Regions from separate parts of the Thalassospira marina genome, predicted to be linked through region 2. Evidence: riboswitches for the same ligand, from Rfam matches in the RefSeq annotation. Region 2 holds a riboswitch; the other holds the start of a gene.
What was found. A riboswitch is a leader RNA that binds a small molecule or an ion and turns the genes downstream of it on or off. The one in region 2 is predicted to bind glycine.
Positions count from the first base shown of each region.

Region 1: it holds a riboswitch for glycine, as region 2 does, so the genes downstream of both, CSC3H3_RS02255 (L-serine ammonia-lyase) here and gcvT (glycine cleavage system aminomethyltransferase GcvT) in region 2, are expected to answer to the same signal.

Region 1 covers NZ_CP024199.1:505,332-514,661, reverse strand. Annotated here, with positions in the region: gene CSC3H3_RS02260 (dihydrofolate reductase family protein) at 22-555, opposite strand; gene CSC3H3_RS02255 (L-serine ammonia-lyase) at 787-2,202, opposite strand; glycine riboswitch at 2,393-2,491, opposite strand; gene gpmI (2,3-bisphosphoglycerate-independent phosphoglycerate mutase) at 2,736-4,331, shown strand; gene CSC3H3_RS02245 (murein hydrolase activator EnvC family protein) at 4,348-5,646, shown strand; gene CSC3H3_RS02240 (S41 family peptidase) at 5,643-6,965, shown strand; gene CSC3H3_RS02235 (divergent polysaccharide deacetylase family protein) at 7,002-8,543, shown strand; gene CSC3H3_RS02230 (RNA pyrophosphohydrolase) at 8,664-9,158, shown strand; gene CSC3H3_RS02225 (hypothetical protein) at 9,274-9,330, shown strand, end outside.
Region 2 covers NZ_CP024199.1:3,643,459-3,652,788, reverse strand. Annotated here, with positions in the region: gene CSC3H3_RS16670 (putative bifunctional diguanylate cyclase/phosphodiesterase) at 1-1,265, opposite strand, end outside; gene rnhA (ribonuclease HI) at 1,501-1,944, opposite strand; gene CSC3H3_RS16660 (homoserine kinase) at 1,948-2,922, opposite strand; gene ispH (4-hydroxy-3-methylbut-2-enyl diphosphate reductase) at 2,937-3,884, opposite strand; gene CSC3H3_RS16650 (hypothetical protein) at 4,307-4,861, shown strand; glycine riboswitch at 4,984-5,087, shown strand; glycine riboswitch at 5,091-5,203, shown strand; gene gcvT (glycine cleavage system aminomethyltransferase GcvT) at 5,262-6,377, shown strand; gene gcvH (glycine cleavage system protein GcvH) at 6,445-6,822, shown strand; gene gcvPA (aminomethyl-transferring glycine dehydrogenase subunit GcvPA) at 6,822-8,177, shown strand; gene gcvPB (aminomethyl-transferring glycine dehydrogenase subunit GcvPB) at 8,174-9,330, shown strand, end outside.

The sequences.
Region 1 (9,330 bases), 1.4 Mb from region 2:
ATATGCGTTGCCAGATGGTGGCTATTTCAGCCGGTATTCCATTTTCACCACACCCGATTCATAGATCTGGGTTGAAACCGGCGTCGGGCGCAGATGGCTGGTATCCTTGTCAAACAGGGATATCCCCTCGCCCAGCACCACAGGAATAACAAACAGGTCAAGCTGGTCGACCATATTGGCAAACAGGAACTGGTTGATCACACTTGCACCACCCACGATCCAGACATCACCATTGTCTATCCGTTCGTTGCGCAAGGCATCGGTCAATTCCATCAGGCTGCCGCCAAAGGCGACAGTATTTTCAGGTGCATCATCCCCTAGCGGATGGGATGTCAGAACAATGGTGCGACGGTCGCCATACGGCCACTCACCATAGGACATCACCTGATCAAAGGTCCGGCGACCAATAATCAGCGTGCCAATCCGGTCCAGGAATGCTTCAAAGTCAAATTCTGTCGGGTCATAGTCGTCCAGCCAGTCAACCGCGCCATTCGGACGCGCGACATAACTATCCAGACTGACCGCGACATAAACGCGGAACAGTTTTTTACCCATTGTCATAGCCCAACCAACCAGCCGGATTTTTCCGGCTCAATTTTAGTTTTAGTTTAGTATCAATTTTCAGATACTACCCCTGATTGGTGGCGATATTCCGGCTGGAATAGGGTTATCTGGGCGACCAAACAGCAAAAACGCCCCAAAAGCCGACATTTTCCGGCCCTTGAGGCGTCCATTTAGGCCATATTTGACCTTTTTGCCGTCACGTTTACGAAATGCGCGGGCAAATCAGCATTCGACGACGTTTACATTCACCGCCAGGCCCCCCTGGCTAGTTTCCTTGTACTTGCTTTGCATATCAAGCCCGGTCTGACGCATGGTTTCGATCACACGGTCCAGCGACACGGTATGTTGCCCATCCCCGCGCAACGCCAGGCGCGACGCATTGATCGCCTTGACCGCACCCATCGTGTTGCGTTCGATGCAGGGCACCTGCACCAGCCCGCCAATCGGGTCGCATGTCAGGCCCAGATTATGTTCCATGCCAATTTCGGCGGCATTTTCCACCTGTTCGGGCGAACCACCCAAAACAGCACACAGGGCACCCGCCGCCATCGAACAGGCAACGCCAACTTCCCCCTGACAGCCGACCTCGGCTGCGGAAATGGAGGCACGCTTTTTGTAAATCGACCCAATTGCCGCTGCGGTCAGCAGAAATTCACGGATTTTCGCCTGGGTCACATTGGGACAAAACCGTTCATAATAGCGCAAAACAGCGGGAATAACCCCGGCAGCCCCATTGGTCGGTGCGGTAACAACGCGGCTGCCAGCGGCGTTTTCCTCGTTCACGGCCAACGCATACAGGTTTACCCAGTCGATCACGGTAAGCGGGTCTTTCAGGCCGGCTTCAGGCCGGTCAACCAGTTCCCGGTACAGTTTGTTGGCCCGGCGTTTGACATTCAAGCCACCGGGCAGCACGCCCGATGTGGCACAGCCGCGTTCGATGCAATCCATCATCGCCTGGTAAACGCGATCAACAAATTCATAGGTTTCATCATGGCTGCGCCAGGATTTTTCGTTTTCCATCATCACTTCGGCAATCGACAGGTTATGTTCCTTGCAGATCGCCATCAGTTCGTCAGCCGATGAAAAGGGATGTGGCAGGGTAATATTATCGCCGGAATATTCCGCCCCGCGGTCATCCCCCGAAACGATAAAGCCACCGCCCACCGAAAAATATTCCTGGCAATGCAGTTTTACCCCATCCCTGTCATAGGCCGTGATACGCATGCCATTGGGATGTTCGGGCAGGCTTTCATCCATGTGGAAAACAAGGTTGTTGGCAAAGTTGAAATCAACCTTGTACTGGCCATAAAACATCAGGCAGCTATCGCGTTTGATCGCATCCATGGTTGGTACGATATCATCGGGGTTAACCGATCGCGGGCGCTGGCCGCTCAGGCCCATCAGAACCGCAATATCGGTAGCGTGCCCCTTGCCCGTCAGTGCCAGTGACCCGTAAAGATCAACAATAAGGCTGCCGGTTTTGTCCAGAAGATTGCGGGCTTCCATTTCCAGGCAAAAGCGGAACCCGGCCCGCATCGGCCCGACCGTATGCGAACTCGATGGGCCAATTCCGATGGTGTAAAGGTCAACAACAGAAAGGTTAACGTCCTGGGGACGTTGCGTGGATGTATCAGGCATGGGCCTCCCTCGGCTCAGGATCGCGTATTATTTTTTGCGATGTCAACGAACCGGTGCCAGCCCCCTCTGTCCTTAGGGCGCAAAGCTGCCCTTACCTGAGATTGTGCATCGGCTGGCGGGCATTCAACGTTCCGCGCCGACTTCATCCTTCGGTGGAAAGGCGTTTTTCGCCTTTCGCTCTCCAGAGCCTCAATCCGCAACGGTCCATCTGCCTGAGAGTGTTCGGGGTGGATTGCTCCTTCGGCGCCATCCGGAACGTTGCCCGGCCGGTCTCTCCCGTTGCGGTATGCGAGGTATCACCGTTTAGGGTTAGGATGGTAACTGTAATCAGTAAAGCTTGTCAAAGCAGCACTGCGATCGCGTTAAAAATTCACGCGGGGTGGCTGTTCAGGCGCATCTTTCATGATAAGTTAGGCCAGAATTTGCGTCAGATGGCGGAACCCACCGCGCCCGGCGCCGTTTTGACCATTGGCTATTTACCATTTACAGGTTTGTTTACTGGTAATTCAGCCTTTTATCCTAGAAGTGGGGTTATGACAGTGACTGTATCGAACGCCGCAAAGCGTCCCCGTCCGGTGGTGCTATGCATTCTGGACGGTTGGGGCTATCGCGAGGAAAGCGAAAATAACGCCGTTGCACTGGCCAATACGCCGGTGTGGGACGACCTGTATGCCAACAACCCGACCGGCTTTATGAAGGCCTGCGGCCTGGATGTTGGCCTGCCGGAAGGGCAGATGGGCAATTCCGAAGTCGGCCACATGAATTTGGGTGCCGGGCGCGTTGTGATGCAGGAACTGCCCAAAATCGACGATGCGGTTAAAACCGGTTCGATTGCGCAGACCGATACTGTCAAAAAACTGATCGCCAAATTGCAGGAAAGCGGTGGCGTTTGCCATATTGCCGGCCTTCTGTCCGAAGGGGGTGTGCATTCACACCAGGCCCATATGGCAGCCCTTGCCAAAATCGTCGCGGATGCTGGCATTGCCGTTAAAATCCACGCCTACACCGACGGCCGCGACACCCCGCCGCGCAGTGCCGCCGATTTCCTGAAAAAATTCCGTGCCCTGCTGGGCGATGCGAATGTTGAAATCGCAACCGTCACCGGCCGTTATTACGCCATGGACCGCGATAATCGCTGGGAACGTGTCAGCCAGGCCTATTTCGCCATGGTACAGGGCAGCGCATACAAGGACGGCAAAACAGCCGCCAGCGCCGAAGATGCCATTGCCAATGCCTATGGTGCCGAAACCAACGACGAATTCATTCTGCCGACCGTGATTGGCGATTATGCCGGCATGAAGGATGGCGACGGCCTGCTGATGACCAATTTCCGGGCGGACCGTGCCCGTGAAATTCTGGCAGCCCTGTGCGCCCCGGCATTTGATGGCTTTGACCGTGGGACGCCGGTGAAATTTGCCGTTCAGGCCGGGATGGTTGAATATTCATCCAGCCATGCCGAATATATGGATGCGATTTATCCGCCCAAAACCCTGCCGAATATTTTTGGCGAAGTCGTTTCCAATGCCGGTCTGAAACAGTTGCGCATCGCTGAAACCGAAAAATACCCGCATGTGTCGTTCTTCTTTAACGGCGGCGAAGAACAGGTATTTCCGGGTGAAGACCGTATTTTGGTACCCTCGCCCAAAGTTGCGACCTATGACCTGCAGCCGGAAATGTCGGCACCCGAAGTTTGTGCCAAGCTGGTCGGCGCGATTGAAGATGAAACCTATGATGCGATCATCGTCAATTTTGCCAACCCCGACATGGTCGGCCACAGCGGCATCCTTTCGGCAGCCATCAAAGCCGCCGAAGCCGTTGATGAATGCGTAGGCAAGGTGGTTGCAGCCATTCGCAAGGTTGGCGGTACCATCTTTATCACGGCCGACCACGGCAACTGTGAAACCATGGTGGACCCCGATACCGGTGCCCCCCATACCGCCCATACCCTGAACCTGGTGCCGACCATTCTGGTCAATGCCCCGGAAGGGGTTACACTGCGCGACGGCCGCCTGGCCGACGTCGCCCCGACACTTTTGCAATTGCTGGGCTTGCCGCAACCTGCGGAAATGACCGGCAAATCGCTGATCGAAGGTCTGAAACCCGATGATGCGCTGCCCTCGGCAAGCTGATCTTGGAAAATGGCTGATGGCCCCGGCACTGGCTTCCATTCTGGTTGCCAGTGCCGGGGTGTTTTTTACGGCAGACGCCCAGTCGCTGCGCAAGGTTGATTCACGCCTGGATGCCGTCCAAAGCCAGCTTTCGGAACAGAAAAAGCAGGAAGAATTTCTGTCACGCAAATCCCATGAATTGCTGACAGAAGAACAGGCCCTGCAATCCGAGGAAGTTTCGATTGCGCGCCGCGTGCAGCAATATGAAACCGAGCTTACCGATATCGAAGACAAGCTGGTTGAACTGGAAAACCGCGAAAAGGATGCCACCACCGCCCTTGAAGACAAGGCTGGTCAGTATGCCCGCATCCTGATGGCGCTTGAACGCCTGTCAACCACCCCGCCCGAAGCCATGATCGCCCTGCCGCGCAGCCCGCAGGATACGTTGCGATCGGCGATATTGTTAAAGGCAGCCCTGCCCGGCGTAGAACAGCACGCCAAGGATTTGAAACGCGAACTGGGCGAAATTACCGAACTGCGCGCCACCATCAAATCACGGCGCAGCGAACTTGCCAGCGTGACCGACAAACTGCGCGACGAACGCGAACATCTTTCCAGCCTGCTGGATGATAAACGCCAGCTTCGCCAGGATACCGAGGACGAAGCCCGCGAAGCCGCCCGTGCCGTACAAAAAATGGCTGACGAGGCAAAAAGCCTGGGCGAATTGCTGGCCAGCATTAAAAACCGCGCCGAGGGCCTGCCCGAACCGCGCGACAAACCCGATTACGAGCTGGTCAAGGACCGGCCCGACAGCGAAATTGACGATGTTTTGCCAACGCAAACCGCATCGGCCGCCAAACCGGCAGCAAAAACCGGCAGCAAAAAAAGCGAAGCGACCGAAGAAGTGGTTGTTGCCAGCTCGATTACCGAGGCACGCGGCCATTTGCGCATGCCTGTTGCGGGCAAAGTCGTAACACTTTTTGGTGAACGCAGCGTGCAAAGCGGCCTTCCCGGCGGCACACACGCCAAGGGAATTGAGATCGAAACCCGCCCCGAGGCTCAGGTTGTATCGCCTTTTGATGGTAAAGTGGTGTTTGCCGGGCCCTTCCGGGGTTATGGCCGCCTCTTGATTATCGAACACGGCGAGGGATACCATAGTCTTGTTGCGGGTTTTGATCGCCTTGACAGTGTGGTAGGACAATATGTGTTGGCGGGTGAACCTGTTGGAACCATGGGCGAAAACAGGCCAAAACTGTATCTTGAAATGCGCCATGACGGCGAAGCGATCAATCCGCTTCCCTGGCTGGCATCACAAAACGGCAAGGTAAGCGGATGAAAAAGTCTCGATTGGTAGTATTTGCCCTGGCGGCGGGCCTGAATATCGGTCTTGCGTCGCCTGTTTTGGCGCAGGCCCCGGTCACAAGTGATTCCCCGACATCATCAGCAGAAACCTATCGGTTGCTTAACCTGTTTGGCGACGTGTTTGAACAGGTCAAAGCCAAATATGTCGAACCGGTTGATGACAAAAAGCTGATCGAAGCCGCCATTAACGGCATGCTGACATCGCTTGACCCGCATTCATCCTATCTTGATATGGATAATTTCAAGGATATGCAGGTTGATACCCGCGGTGAATTTGGCGGGCTGGGCATTGAAGTCACGCAGGAAAACGGCTTTGTCAAAGTCATTTCCCCGATCTTTGATACTCCTGCCGAAAAAGCCGGGCTGCAACCAGGCGATTTCATTACCAATATCGATGGCAAATCGGTGCGCGGCCTGCCGCTTAACGATGCCGTTGATCTGATGCGCGGCAAGGTCAATACCGACATTCGCCTGACCATCGTGCGCAAGGGCGAACAGGCACCTTTCGATGTGACGCTGACCCGTGCGGTGATCAAGATCCAGTCGGTGCGCCCGCAGGTGAAAAACGATGTCGGCTATATCCGCATTACCAAATTCAGCGAACAGACCTTTAGCGGCCTGCAACGTGCCATCGAAGAACAGAAAAAGGAAATCGGCCCGAAACTGAAAGGTTTCGTGATCGACCTTCGCAACAATCCCGGTGGTCTTCTGGACCAGGCGATTGCGGTTTCCGATGCGTTCCTTGATGCCGGTGAAATCGTATCAACCCGCCCGCGCGATACCAAAAACACCGAACGTTACACCGCCAAGGAAGGCGACCTTGCCGATAGCCTGCCGATTGTCGTTCTGATCAATGACGGGTCGGCATCGGCATCGGAAATTGTCGCCGGTGCCCTGCAGGATCATGGCCGTGCCATCATCATGGGCACACGCAGCTTTGGCAAAGGCTCGGTTCAGACCATTCTGCCGATGCCGGGCAATGTGGCCTTGCGCCTGACGACAGCGCGGTATTATACGCCGTCGGGCCGTTCCATTCAGGAAGTTGGCATTGTGCCCGATATCATCGTGCCGCAGTCCAAGGTGGAAACCATCGAAACCGGCCAGCGCCGGTCCGAAGCCGACCTGAACGGCGCCCTGCATAACGAGGATTCAGCCATTGGCGATGCTGAAACCCAGGCAGAAAAACGCCGCCAGGATGCCGAAAAAGTAACCGAAGACGATTATCAGCTTGCCCGTGCACTTGATATGATCCGGGGCATCTCGCTTTATGGCAGCTTCCGAACGAAAAGCTGAAAGATCGTGACGGGAACAGGAAGAGACTGACCCGCAGTGATCGGTAAACTGTTCAAATTCATGCGGCGTGGCCGCAAAGCGGAATCCTCTGCACCTGAACCGGACGACGATTTATCGTCCGAAACGGGGGCGGAGGATGTTCCGTTTACAGAACTGCCCTATGATGAACAGTTGCGCCGTTTGCCGCTGCGCCCGCCAACACGGCGCTGGCGCCTGTCAAAGTTTCTGTTGCTGGTTCTTTATCTGCTGCCGTTTGGCGTTGCGTCGCTGGCGGCCATTCCCCTGCTGGACCCTGAAACCGGCTGGCGCCTGTTTCATATGGGATCACCACGCGTAACCGATGCCATCCCCGGCACTGAACGCGAATTGCAGGACGAAATTGCCCAAGGCGTGCTTGATATCGAGGCGCGCAACCGTGCCGAGGAAGAAGCCCGTCGCAAAGCCGCCGCCCAAGCCGGTGCGGGCGCCCCCAATGCCGCCGACATGCCCCCGGGCGTATCGGACCTTGCAGGCGGGGAAACCGGCCAGGGCGATGGTGCGGGCGGAATGGCGGCGGGTAATGGCAGTGGCGGTTCGGCCAGTGGCCCCTCGCCCGAGGAACTGGCAGCCCTTGCAGAAGGCGGCGGATTTGATGAAAAAATCGAACCCGACCCGCTGCGCCCGGCCCCCATTCCCGGCATGGATGAAGAAGGCAGCTTTGGCCGCATTCCGCGCATTGCCGAAGATGGCCGCACGCCTGCCAAGGTTTATGCCCGCCCCTTCACGCTGGAACCAGAACAGCCCTATGTCGCGGTAATTGTTACCGGGCTTGGTCTGAACGAGGATCGCACCACCAAGGCGATCGAGGACCTGCCGCTTAACATTTCGCTGGGCCTGTCGCCCTATGCCGATAACCTGCCCAAAATTGTGGCCCGCGCCCGGCAGATGGGCCACGAAGTGTTCCTGCAATTGCCGATGGAACCCGATGATTTCCCGCTTTCGGACCCCGGCCCGCGCGCCCTGATGACCAGCCTGCCCGAAGGTGAAAACCTTGTGCGGCTGGAATGGCTGCTGGCGCGTTTTCCAGGTTATGCCGGGGTGGTGGGGCATCTGGGGTCGAAATTTGCCAATCTGGACAGTTCCATTCGCCCGGTGATAGATTTCCTCGACAAAACGGGCCTGATGTATGTTGATGGCAGCAATAGCGGCATGGTCAGCCTTGCCGCGCAGCTTGCCGCCAATACCGAAGAACCCAACGCCATTATTGATTTCAACATCGATACCATTCCCAGCCGCCGCGCCATTGATGCCCAGCTTGCCGCAATGGTGAACAAGGCAAAAACCGATGGTTTTGCCATTGGCCTTGCCCAATCCTACCCGGTGACGATCCAGCGATTGCGCAACTGGGCGCAGCGCCTGGAACGCCAGGGGGTCAAACTTGCACCAATAAGCGCCCTTGCCGGTAAACAGGTCGTCCCGCAGAACCCGCAGGAAGCCGCCGCCGCACAGCGCAGAAACATGTCTGACGAAGAAGCCCACAAGGGCGATAGCGCATCAGGCAATGCTGACGCCACCGAACAAACCATCGAGGGTAACTGATCTGCCATGTCCAAAGACCCCGTAAAAAAAGCCAAGGCCGACAAGAAAAAGAAGTCGAAAAAGCGCAAACCCGAAGGCTTGCCGCTGCCTATTGATGCCGGTCAGTCCAGCGATAGCGATATGCCCGGAAGCGACCTTCCCTATCGCCCGTGTGTTGGCATTGCCCTGTTTAATGAAAAGGGCGAAGTCTGGATTGGCAACCGCATCGGATTTGAAGGCGCCTGGCAGTTACCCCAGGGGGGCATTGACGGGGATGAAACCCCAAAAGACGCCGCCCTTCGCGAATTGATGGAAGAAATTGGCACTGACAAGGCCGAAATCATTGCCGAAACCCCCGAATGGCTGACCTATGACCTGCCCGCGCACTTGATTGGCAAGGCTTTTGGCGGCAAATACCGGGGCCAGAAGCAAAAATGGTTTGCCATGCGCTATCTGGGGCAGGACGAAGATTTTGTCATTCATGGCGATCATCCCGAATTTGATGCCTGGCGCTGGAACGACTTTTTGTCCCTTCCCGATATGATCGTTCCCTTCAAACGCCCGGTTTACCAACAGCTGGTAGAAATTTTCAAAACTGTTCCAGATCAAATCAAACAGTCAGAAGATCAGGCATAAGACGGTTTGCGTGCAAAACTGACGCATGCAAATGTGCAAAGCATGGTTCCTTTAGCGGTATCGATGCTTTAAATTCCTGTGTCGTTAACACCCCTGGGTTTGGAAGGGTTCTAAAATGGGTTTGGATCGCCTGATTTTCGGTATATTGACCATCGCTGTTGGCCTTGGTGGC
Region 2 (9,330 bases):
TCCTGAATCATCAAATCGCCGACATCATGGCCGAAATGGTCATTGATGTCCTTGAACCGGTCCAGGTCAACAAACAGAACCGTCACACCGCGCTGAAAACGCCGTGCCGATAACAGGGCCTGGCGCAACCGGTCCAGAAACAGCGTACGGTTGGGCAGGCTGGTCAGCACGTCATGCACGGCAAGGTGGCGCATACGGGCTTCGGTTTGTTTGCGTTCGGTAATATCGGTATAGGTGGCAACATAACCGCCGCCGGGCATGGGGTTATGGTCCACCTGCACAACCCGGCCATTGGGGCGGGTGCGTTCCATGCGATAGGGTTCGCGCCGGCGGGCAATGGCTACACGGTCCGAAATCAGGGCTGGGATGCTGACCTCGCCATATTCGCCACGTTCGCCGTTAAACCGCAAAATATCGGAAAGCGGGGTTCCTTCCTTCACCAGATCGCGCGGCAGGTTCAAAAGCTCGATATAGCGTTCGTTCCACACCATCAGGTTCAAATCCTGATCAAACAGGCAAATTCCCTGGCCGATATTGTGAAGGGTGGCTTCAAGAAGGGCCTGTTTGCGCTGGGCTTCTTCCTGGGCCTGGCCCTGCAGGGCCACCATTTCATTATATTCGCGAATCAGAAGGCCAAGTTCATCAACGCTGTTCCATTCCACCGGGCGCCGCAGGCGGCCATGTTTGGTCATGCGGATGGAATGCAAAAGCCTTGAGAGCGGTTCCTTGATCGACCGGCGATTGGCAATCAGCAGGCTGGCTGTTACCACGGCAATCAGCAGGCCAAACAGGATCAGATCAATCAGGATGCGGCGCCATAAAAGCTCACGCACGCGTTCCTCGGTAAAGTAAATGACCAGTTCGCCCACATCATGGCGGACATTGTTGCGTTCAAAATAAACCCGGCGCGACAGGCGCAATGTATCGCCAAGGTCGCCCTGCGATGCCCCGGTGCGGGCAAATTCGGTGCCATCGGCACCCAGGGCGCGCACGGCAACAATGTCGCGGTCGCGGCTCATGGCGTTCAGCGCGGATTCAATATTGTCGACGTCAAGATACCAGAAAGGGGTGGCGAGCACGCGGGCATTGATATCGGCGGTCTGTTCGATCTTTTCATTCAGATCGTCGCGCAGCACGATGTAGCTGGCATAACCGAAAATCACAAACAGGATCAGACAGCAAAGGGCCACCAGCGGCAGGGCAATAAACAGCAGCCTGCTGCTAAGCGATTTACGCTGCAAAAAGCCATGCGACCCGTGCGGCAATTGTCCCTCCTGCCTGACCTGATCTTTCGGTCAGTAATCCCCCCAATTTGGATGTATATACTATACACATCCATAGCTTCTTTCTATCTCAACCTTGTCCGTTGGCGAAGCATAAGATTGATTTTAGACATATATTTCGCTCTTACGAATAAAAAAAATCGTCCGGGCGAATTTAAATGATTGTATTTAGCCAGATTTTTGCAATTCCGGCTCGCAAACGAAAATCATCCCGGCCCTAGCGGGGCACGGCCATTCGCGCCAGTTCGTCACAGCGTTCATTTTCCGGGTGGCCCGCATGGCCCTTGACCCAGTGCCATTCAATCTTGTGCGGGCGGGCGGCGTCAAGCAGGCGTTGCCACAGTTCCACATTCTTCACAGGCTTTTTATCGGCCGTTTTCCAGCCGCGTTTCTGCCAGCCAAACACCCATTTGGTAATGCCATCGCGGACATAAGAACTGTCGGTATAAATTTCGACCTGGCAGGGCCGTTTGATAGCCTCAAGCGCGGAAATCGCCGCCATCAGCTCCATCCGGTTATTGGTGGTTTCGGTTTCACCACCCGACATTTCCTTTTCAACACCCTTATAGCGCAAAATCGCCCCCCAGCCGCCGGGGCCGGGGTTGCCGCTGCACGCTCCATCGGTAAAGATGCTGACGATATTGGGATCATCGTTGCTCATGGCTTATGCATCCCCGATGCCATAGGCGCCCGGCGATGTCACCTTCTGGTGAAAACGCAGCTTGTTAATATATTCGCGCGGGTTTTTCGGTGTTACCAGCGCCCCTTCGGGGGTGTTAAGCCAGTCATAAAGCCGGGTCAGCAAAAACCGCAGGGCCGAACCCCGCGCCAGAATCGGCAGGGCCGCAATTTCATCATCCGAAAGCGGACGGGTGCGGTTGTAATGCGCCAGAAGGTTTTGCGCCTTGGTCACGTTAAAGCTGTTATCAGGCTCAAAACACCAAGCATTCAGGCAAATTGCCACGTCATAGGCCAGAAGGTCATTGCAGGCGAAATAGAAATCAATCAGGCCCGAAACCTCATCCTGCCCCGGAAAGAAAAAGACGTTATCGGTAAACAGGTCCGCATGGATGACGCCAGCGGGCAGCTTTGCCGGCCAGTTGGCTTCAAGATAGTCCAGCTCACTGGCAATCATGGCCGAAAGGCCGGGCATTACTTCATCCGTGCCCGCACCGCAGCTTTCAAATAACGGGCGCCATGCCTTTACCGACAGGGAATTGGGGCGGTAATTTTCAAAATCCTGCCCGGCAAGATGAAGGCTTGCCAGTGCATCGCCCAGTCCCGCGCAATGATGGGGCAAAACCCGACGCGGTGACATGCCCTGCAAAAACGATGTAATGGCTGCCGGTCGGCCACACAGGCGGCGCAGGGCAACACCATCGGTGCCATGAATGGGGGTCGGGCAGTTCAAACCCTTGGATGACAGATGGTCCATCAGACCCAGGAAAAACGGCAAATCATCCGGGTTCACCCGCTTTTCATACAGGGTCAGGATGAAAGGTGCCTGATCGGTATGCAAAAGGAAGTTGGTGTTTTCCACGCCCTCGGCAATGCCCTTGAACGAGACGACTCTGCCGATGTCATATTCCGCCACGAAACGGGCGATATCTTCATCGGATACATCGGTATAGACGGCCATGGGCAGGCAATTCCTTAGCTGGCAAGTTCACGGGGAAGTTTGAAGGTCACGTTTTCATCGGTCAGGGTGATGGTTTCAACACTGACATTGAAACGCTCCTTGCAGGCATCAATCACTTCTTCAACCAGCACTTCGGGGGCCGATGCCCCGGCGGTAATGCCAAGCGTTTTGATATCGGCAAGTTTGTCCCAGTCGATATCGCGGGCCCGTTCCACCAGCACCGAAATCGCGCAGCCTTCGCGCTTGGCCACTTCGACCAGGCGGTTGGAATTCGATGAATTGGGCGCGCCCAGCACCAGGATGGCGTCGGCGCGCTCGGCAATCATTTTTACGGCATGTTGGCGGTTGGTGGTGGCATAGCAGATATCTTCCTTTTTCGGCACGGAAATGGCCGGGAAGCGTTCCTGCAAAATGGCAATCATCTTTGCCGTATCATCCAGCGACAGGGTTGTCTGGGTGACAAAGGCGATGTTTTCCGGGTCGCTGACTTCAATGCTGCGGGCATCGTCTTCGGTTTCAATCAGGGTCATGCTGCCTTCGGGCAACTGGCCCATGGTGCCGACAACTTCGGGGTGCCCGGCATGGCCGATCAGCAAAATATGTTTGCCTTCGCCGTGGTGGCGTTCGGCCTCGCGGTGCACCTTTGAAACCAGCGGGCAGGTCGCATCAAGGTAATGCAGGGCGCGTTGTTCGGCATTCTGCGGCACCGATTTGGGCACGCCATGGGCCGAAAAAATCACCGGGACGCCATCAGGCACGGCATCAAGCTCGTCAACAAATACCGCGCCCATATCGCGCAGGCGATCGACGACAAATTTGTTGTGAACAATTTCGTGGCGGACATAAACCGGTGCGCCATATTTTTGCAGTGCCTTTTCGACAATCTCGATGGCACGGTCCACCCCGGCGCAAAAGCCGCGCGGGTTGGCCAGAAGAATATGCAGGTCTGCTTTGTCGGGCATCGGCACCGCCTCGAATAATCAGGGATGCCGCAAGTTCCCGGCATCATGTTGATAGCTGTTGTGCGTTACATAACGTGCCTGCGCCAAAGGTGCAATGATGGTGCGTTGTAATCATGGCTGTGATCCGGACTTTGATCATGGCCTTTCTCACGGCTCAATCCGGCCTGTTCCCTGCTGTGTCGGCGTTGGCAGGCCTGACGTGTCTACGCCATAGTGCCTTGTTTTGCGTGGCTGGAATGGCGCATTTGCGGGCAATATTTCGTGCGACTGGGCCTTATACAAGGTGTGGCTGGCGCGCAGGCATGCGGGCGCGTTTCACATTGTTGCTGCAACGGGTTGTGCCGGGCAGATCAACAGCATAGACTGCGGCCAATTACCGGTGCCGGGTGCTGACTTCGGCGTGTCTGATCAATGAGGCTTCGATGACGATTGCATGCAATCTGCGGCGCGCAAGTGCGCTTGGTGTGGTTCTGGTGGCGGCTGTGGGCCTTTCGGCCTGTGGGACGGACCCGTTTGGTGAAACGCCGGTTCCGTCCTGCCCGCGGACCTTCCTGCCAAGTGATACCGCCCAGATGACGGAATTCAGCCCCAAGGGCCGGGATCTGACCGATGTGGTGTTTGAAGCCGGTTTTGAAGGCTATGCTGGCGAATGCAGCTATGATCTGGAAGACAAGCAGCTTGATATCCTGATCAGCCCGCAATTCTCCGCCCAGATGGGCCCGGCGGCAACTGATCGTACCCAGCATCTGCAATATTTTGTCGCCCTGAAAAATCCGGGTGGTGAATTCGTGCAGAAATCGGTTTTCGATGTTGATCTGGCCTTTCCGAAAGACGCTGACCGCGTGCGTTATTCCGACGAACAGGTTGCCCTGCATGTGCCGCTGGCCGATGTCAATTATGGCCCGGATTACGAAATTTACATGGGCTTCCAACTTAGCCGTGAACAGCTGGAATATAACCGCCGCTTCGCAAAATAACCGGCGGTTGAGGGTTGGCCCTGCGCAAACAGGGCGATTGGAATTTGTTTAAACCGGTGACGCATTTCTAATGTTTTGACTGGTGCAATCGTCCTGTTATCCGTATAAGGGGCCATACCCAAGTGATCCCCGTGGGAGAGTTCCGCGATCGTTTCACAGTGATGCGCGGACGCCGAAGGAGCAACCACCCCGGAAACTCTCAGGCATAATGGACCGCGGGGAGATGGGACTCTGGAAAGCAGGCGGCATGGCTTTTTCATGTGCGCCTCGCCGAAGATGTAAGCTGTTGCCCGGCGCACATTTGCGCCCGGTTCGGTGATTCTTTCAGGCTCCAAGACAGAGGGGGATGTGGTTGGCCACTGGTCGGCTATATTTCTCAACGACTGTCACGGAGAGCCAGATGGCGGACCCAAACGCTGAAAACCTGCTTAAAACAGCCCTTTATGATCTGCATGTGGAACTGGGTGCCAAAATGGTGCCTTTCGCAGGCTATGCCATGCCGGTGCAATATCCGCTGGGCGTGAAAGGCGAACATCTTCATACCCGTGCCAAGGCCGGCTTGTTTGATGTGTCGCATATGGGCCAGGTTCGCCTGATTGGTGAACACCGCGTGGCCGAGCTGGAAAAGCTTGTGCCCGGTGATATCGCCCTTCTGAAACCGGGTCGTACCCGCTATTCCGCCTTCACCAATGATGATGGCACCATCCTGGATGACCTTATGATCACCAATGCCGGTGAAAGCCTGTTTCTGGTGATCAATGCCGCCTGCAAGGATGACGATATTGTCCATATGCGCGCCAACCTTGATAACGGGGTTGAGTTGCTGGAACTGACCGATCGTTCACTGATGGCCCTGCAGGGCCCGGAAGCCGCAAATGTTCTGGCCCGGTTTGCGCCCGAAGTTGCGACCATGAAATTCATGTCCTTTGGCGAAATCGATATTGCCGGTATTCCCTGCTTTGTGACCCGTTCGGGTTACACGGGCGAAGACGGATATGAAATTTCCGTGCCGGATTCGGATGCCGATAAACTGGCCCGCCTGCTGCTGGCCGAAGACGAGGTAGAGGCGATTGGCCTGGGCGCACGCGATTCCCTGCGTCTGGAAGCCGGTCTTTGCCTGTATGGCAACGATATCGACACCACGACCACCCCGGTTGAAGGTGACCTGAACTGGATCATCAATAAACGCCGTCGCGAAGAAGGCGGTTTTCTGGGGGCCGACATCATTCTTGATCAGCTTGCCAACGGGGCTGATCGCAAACGCGTCGGGATTAAACCCGAAGGCAAGGCACCGGCCCGCGAACATACCGCTGTGCTGGACCAGGATGGAAACGAAATTGGCGAAATCACCAGTGGCGGTTTTGGCCCCACCGTGGATGCGCCGATTGCCATGGGCTATGTCGCAATTGAATTTGCGCAGCCTGGCACCAAGGTGGACCTGATGGTCCGTGGCAAGGCCCGCCCGGCGGAAATCGTCGCGCTGCCTTTTGCCCCGCATCGCTATTTCCGCGGCTAAGGCAGCTTTCGCTTCCAACCCGCACCAAGATTTACGCAGACAACCAAATTTGCAGGGACAAATCAAAATGGCTAAGAAATTCTCCAAAGAACATGAATGGCTGGAAATCGACGGCGATGTGGCAACCGTCGGCATTACCGACCACGCCCAGCAGGCACTTGGCGACATCGTTTATGTCGAACTGCCTGAAATCGGCAAAAAGCTGTCCAAGGATGGCGATGCCGCTGTTGTTGAATCGGTCAAGGCCGCCAGCGACGTTTACGCACCGGTTGATGGTGAAGTTGTCGAAGCCAACGAAGAGCTGGATGCCAACCCGGCACTGGTGAACGAATCGCCGGAAAATGATGGCTGGTTCTTCAAAATCAAATTGTCCGATGCTTCCCAGCTTGATGATCTGATGGACGAAGCTGGCTACAAGGCATTCGTCGAAGGTCTGGAGGACTGATGCGTTACCTTCCGCTGACCCAGGCTGACCGCGCCTCGATGCTTGAAACCATCGGTGCGGGCTCGGTCGATGACCTTTATTGCGATGTGCCCGAGGGTGCATTGCTCAAGGAACCGGTCGATCTGCCGCACCATCAGGGTGAAATGCAGGTCGAACGCGATATGGCGAAACTTGCTGCCAAAAACATGGGGACGGCATCCGCCCCCAGTTTCCTTGGCGCAGGTGCCTATCGCCACCACATTCCCGCAACGGTGGATTACATCATCCAGCGTGGCGAATTCCTGACCGCCTACACCCCCTATCAGCCGGAAATTGCCCAGGGTACCCTGCAATATCTGTTTGAATTCCAGACCCAGGTGGCCTCCATCACCGATATGGATGTTGCCAATGCGTCGATGTGGGATGGGGCAACATCCTGTGCTGAAGCCGTGCTGATGGCCTGCCGTGCGACCCGCCGTAAAAAGGCGGTTCTTTCGGGTGGTTTGCATCCGCATTACCGCGAAGTGACCGAAACCTATTGCCAGTACAGCGATACCCAGGTTGCCGGTCGTGACGGTCACCCGGAACACCAGGCCACTGCCGATGAACTTGATGATCTGATCGATGATCAGACCGCCTGTGTTGTCGTGCAGTACCCGGATGTTTTCGGCCGCCTTTCGGACCACACCAAACTGGCCGAAGCCTGCCATGCCAAGGGCGCGCTTCTGATTGTTGTCTTTACCGAAGCCGTTGCCTTTGGTGCGATCAAATCGCCGGGCAGCTTTGGGGCCGACATCGTTTGCGGCGAAGGCCAGTCCATTGGTAACGCGCTGGGTTATGGTGGGCCGTATGTTGGCCTGTTTGCCACCACCAGCAAACTTGTCCGTCAGATGCCCGGTCGCCTGTGTGGTGAAACCGTCGATCAGGATGGCAAGCGTGGTTTTGTGCTGACCCTTTCGACCCGCGAACAGCATATTCGCCGTGAAAAGGCGACATCGAACATCTGCACCAATTCGGGCCTGTGTTCGCTGGCCTTCACCGTGCATATGAGCCTTCTGGGCGAAGATGGCTACCGCAAGCTGGCGGCCATCAACCATGAACGCGCCGTCACCACTGCTGATGCGCTTGATGGCGTTGCCGGTGTTGAAGTGGTTAATGACAGCTTCTTTAACGAATTTACCGTGAAGCTGGCAAAACCGGCTGCCGAAGTGGTCGAAGCACTGGTCGCACGGGGTATTCTGGCGGGTGTGCCGCTGTCGCGTCTTTATCCGAACCGCGACGATCTGGGCCAGTATATGCTGGTTGCTGCAACCGAAACCAACACCGATGAAGACATTGCGGCCCTTGCCGCAGCCCTGAAGGAGGTGCTGGCATGACGTTTCAGACCCATACCGGCAATCGTGGCCTTGTCCTTGAAGAAAAGCTGATCTTTGAACAGGGTGAGCCAGGCCGTACCGGCGTTGATTTGCCCGATCCCGCACCGGTCAAAAGCCGCCTTGGTGGCCTTGCCCGTGCCGAAGACAGCGCAATTGGCCTTCCTGGCCTGTCCGAACCGCAGGTGGTGCGTCACTTCACCCGCCTGAGCCAGAAGAATTTCGGTATCGATTCCGGTTTCTTCCCGCTGGGTTCGTGCACCATGAAACACAATCCGCGCCTGAACGAAAAGGTTGCCCGCTTGCCCGGCATTGCCGATCTGCACCCGATGCAGCCTGAAAGCACCGTTCAGGGTGCGCTGGAACTGATCGACCAGTGCGCGCACTGGCTGATGGTTCTGACCGGTATGCCCGCCGTTGCCATGTCGCCTGCATCGGGCGCACAGGGCGAACTGTGTGGCATGATGGCCATTCGTGCCGCCCTGGATGCACGTGGTGAAAACCGTCGCCGTGTCCTGGTGCCGGAATCGGCCCACGGGACCAACCCGGCAACGGCTGCTGCCTGTGGCTTTACGGTGGACTCGATCCCCGCGACCGAAGATGGCCGCGTTGATCTGGCCGCCTTTGAAGCCAAGCTGGGCGACGATGTGGCCGGCATCATGCTGACCAACCCTAATACCTGTGGCCTGTTTGAACGCGACGTTCGCAAGATCGCCGATCTGGTTCATGCCGCTGGTGGCTATTTCTATTGCGATGGTGCGAATTTCAACGCCATTGTCGGCCGTGTCCGCCCGGCAGACCTTGGCATTGATGCCATGCATATCAACCTGCACAAAACCTTCTCCACCCCGCATGGCGGCGGTGGTCCGGGTTCCGGGCCGGTTGTGTTTTCCGAGGCACTGGCACCGTTTGCACCGATTCCCTATGTGGTCAAAACCGAAGACGGTTTCCACATGGTTGAAACGGCTGACGAAAAAGACGGCAACAAGCCGTTTGGCCGCTTAAAGGGTTTCCATGGTCAGATGGGCATGTTTGTGCGTGCGCTGTCTTACATGAAAAGCCACGGGGCCGATGGCCTGCGCCAGGCATCGGGTGATGCGGTTCTGAACGCCAATTACCTGCTGGCACGCCTGAAAACCAAGCTTAGTGTGGCTTT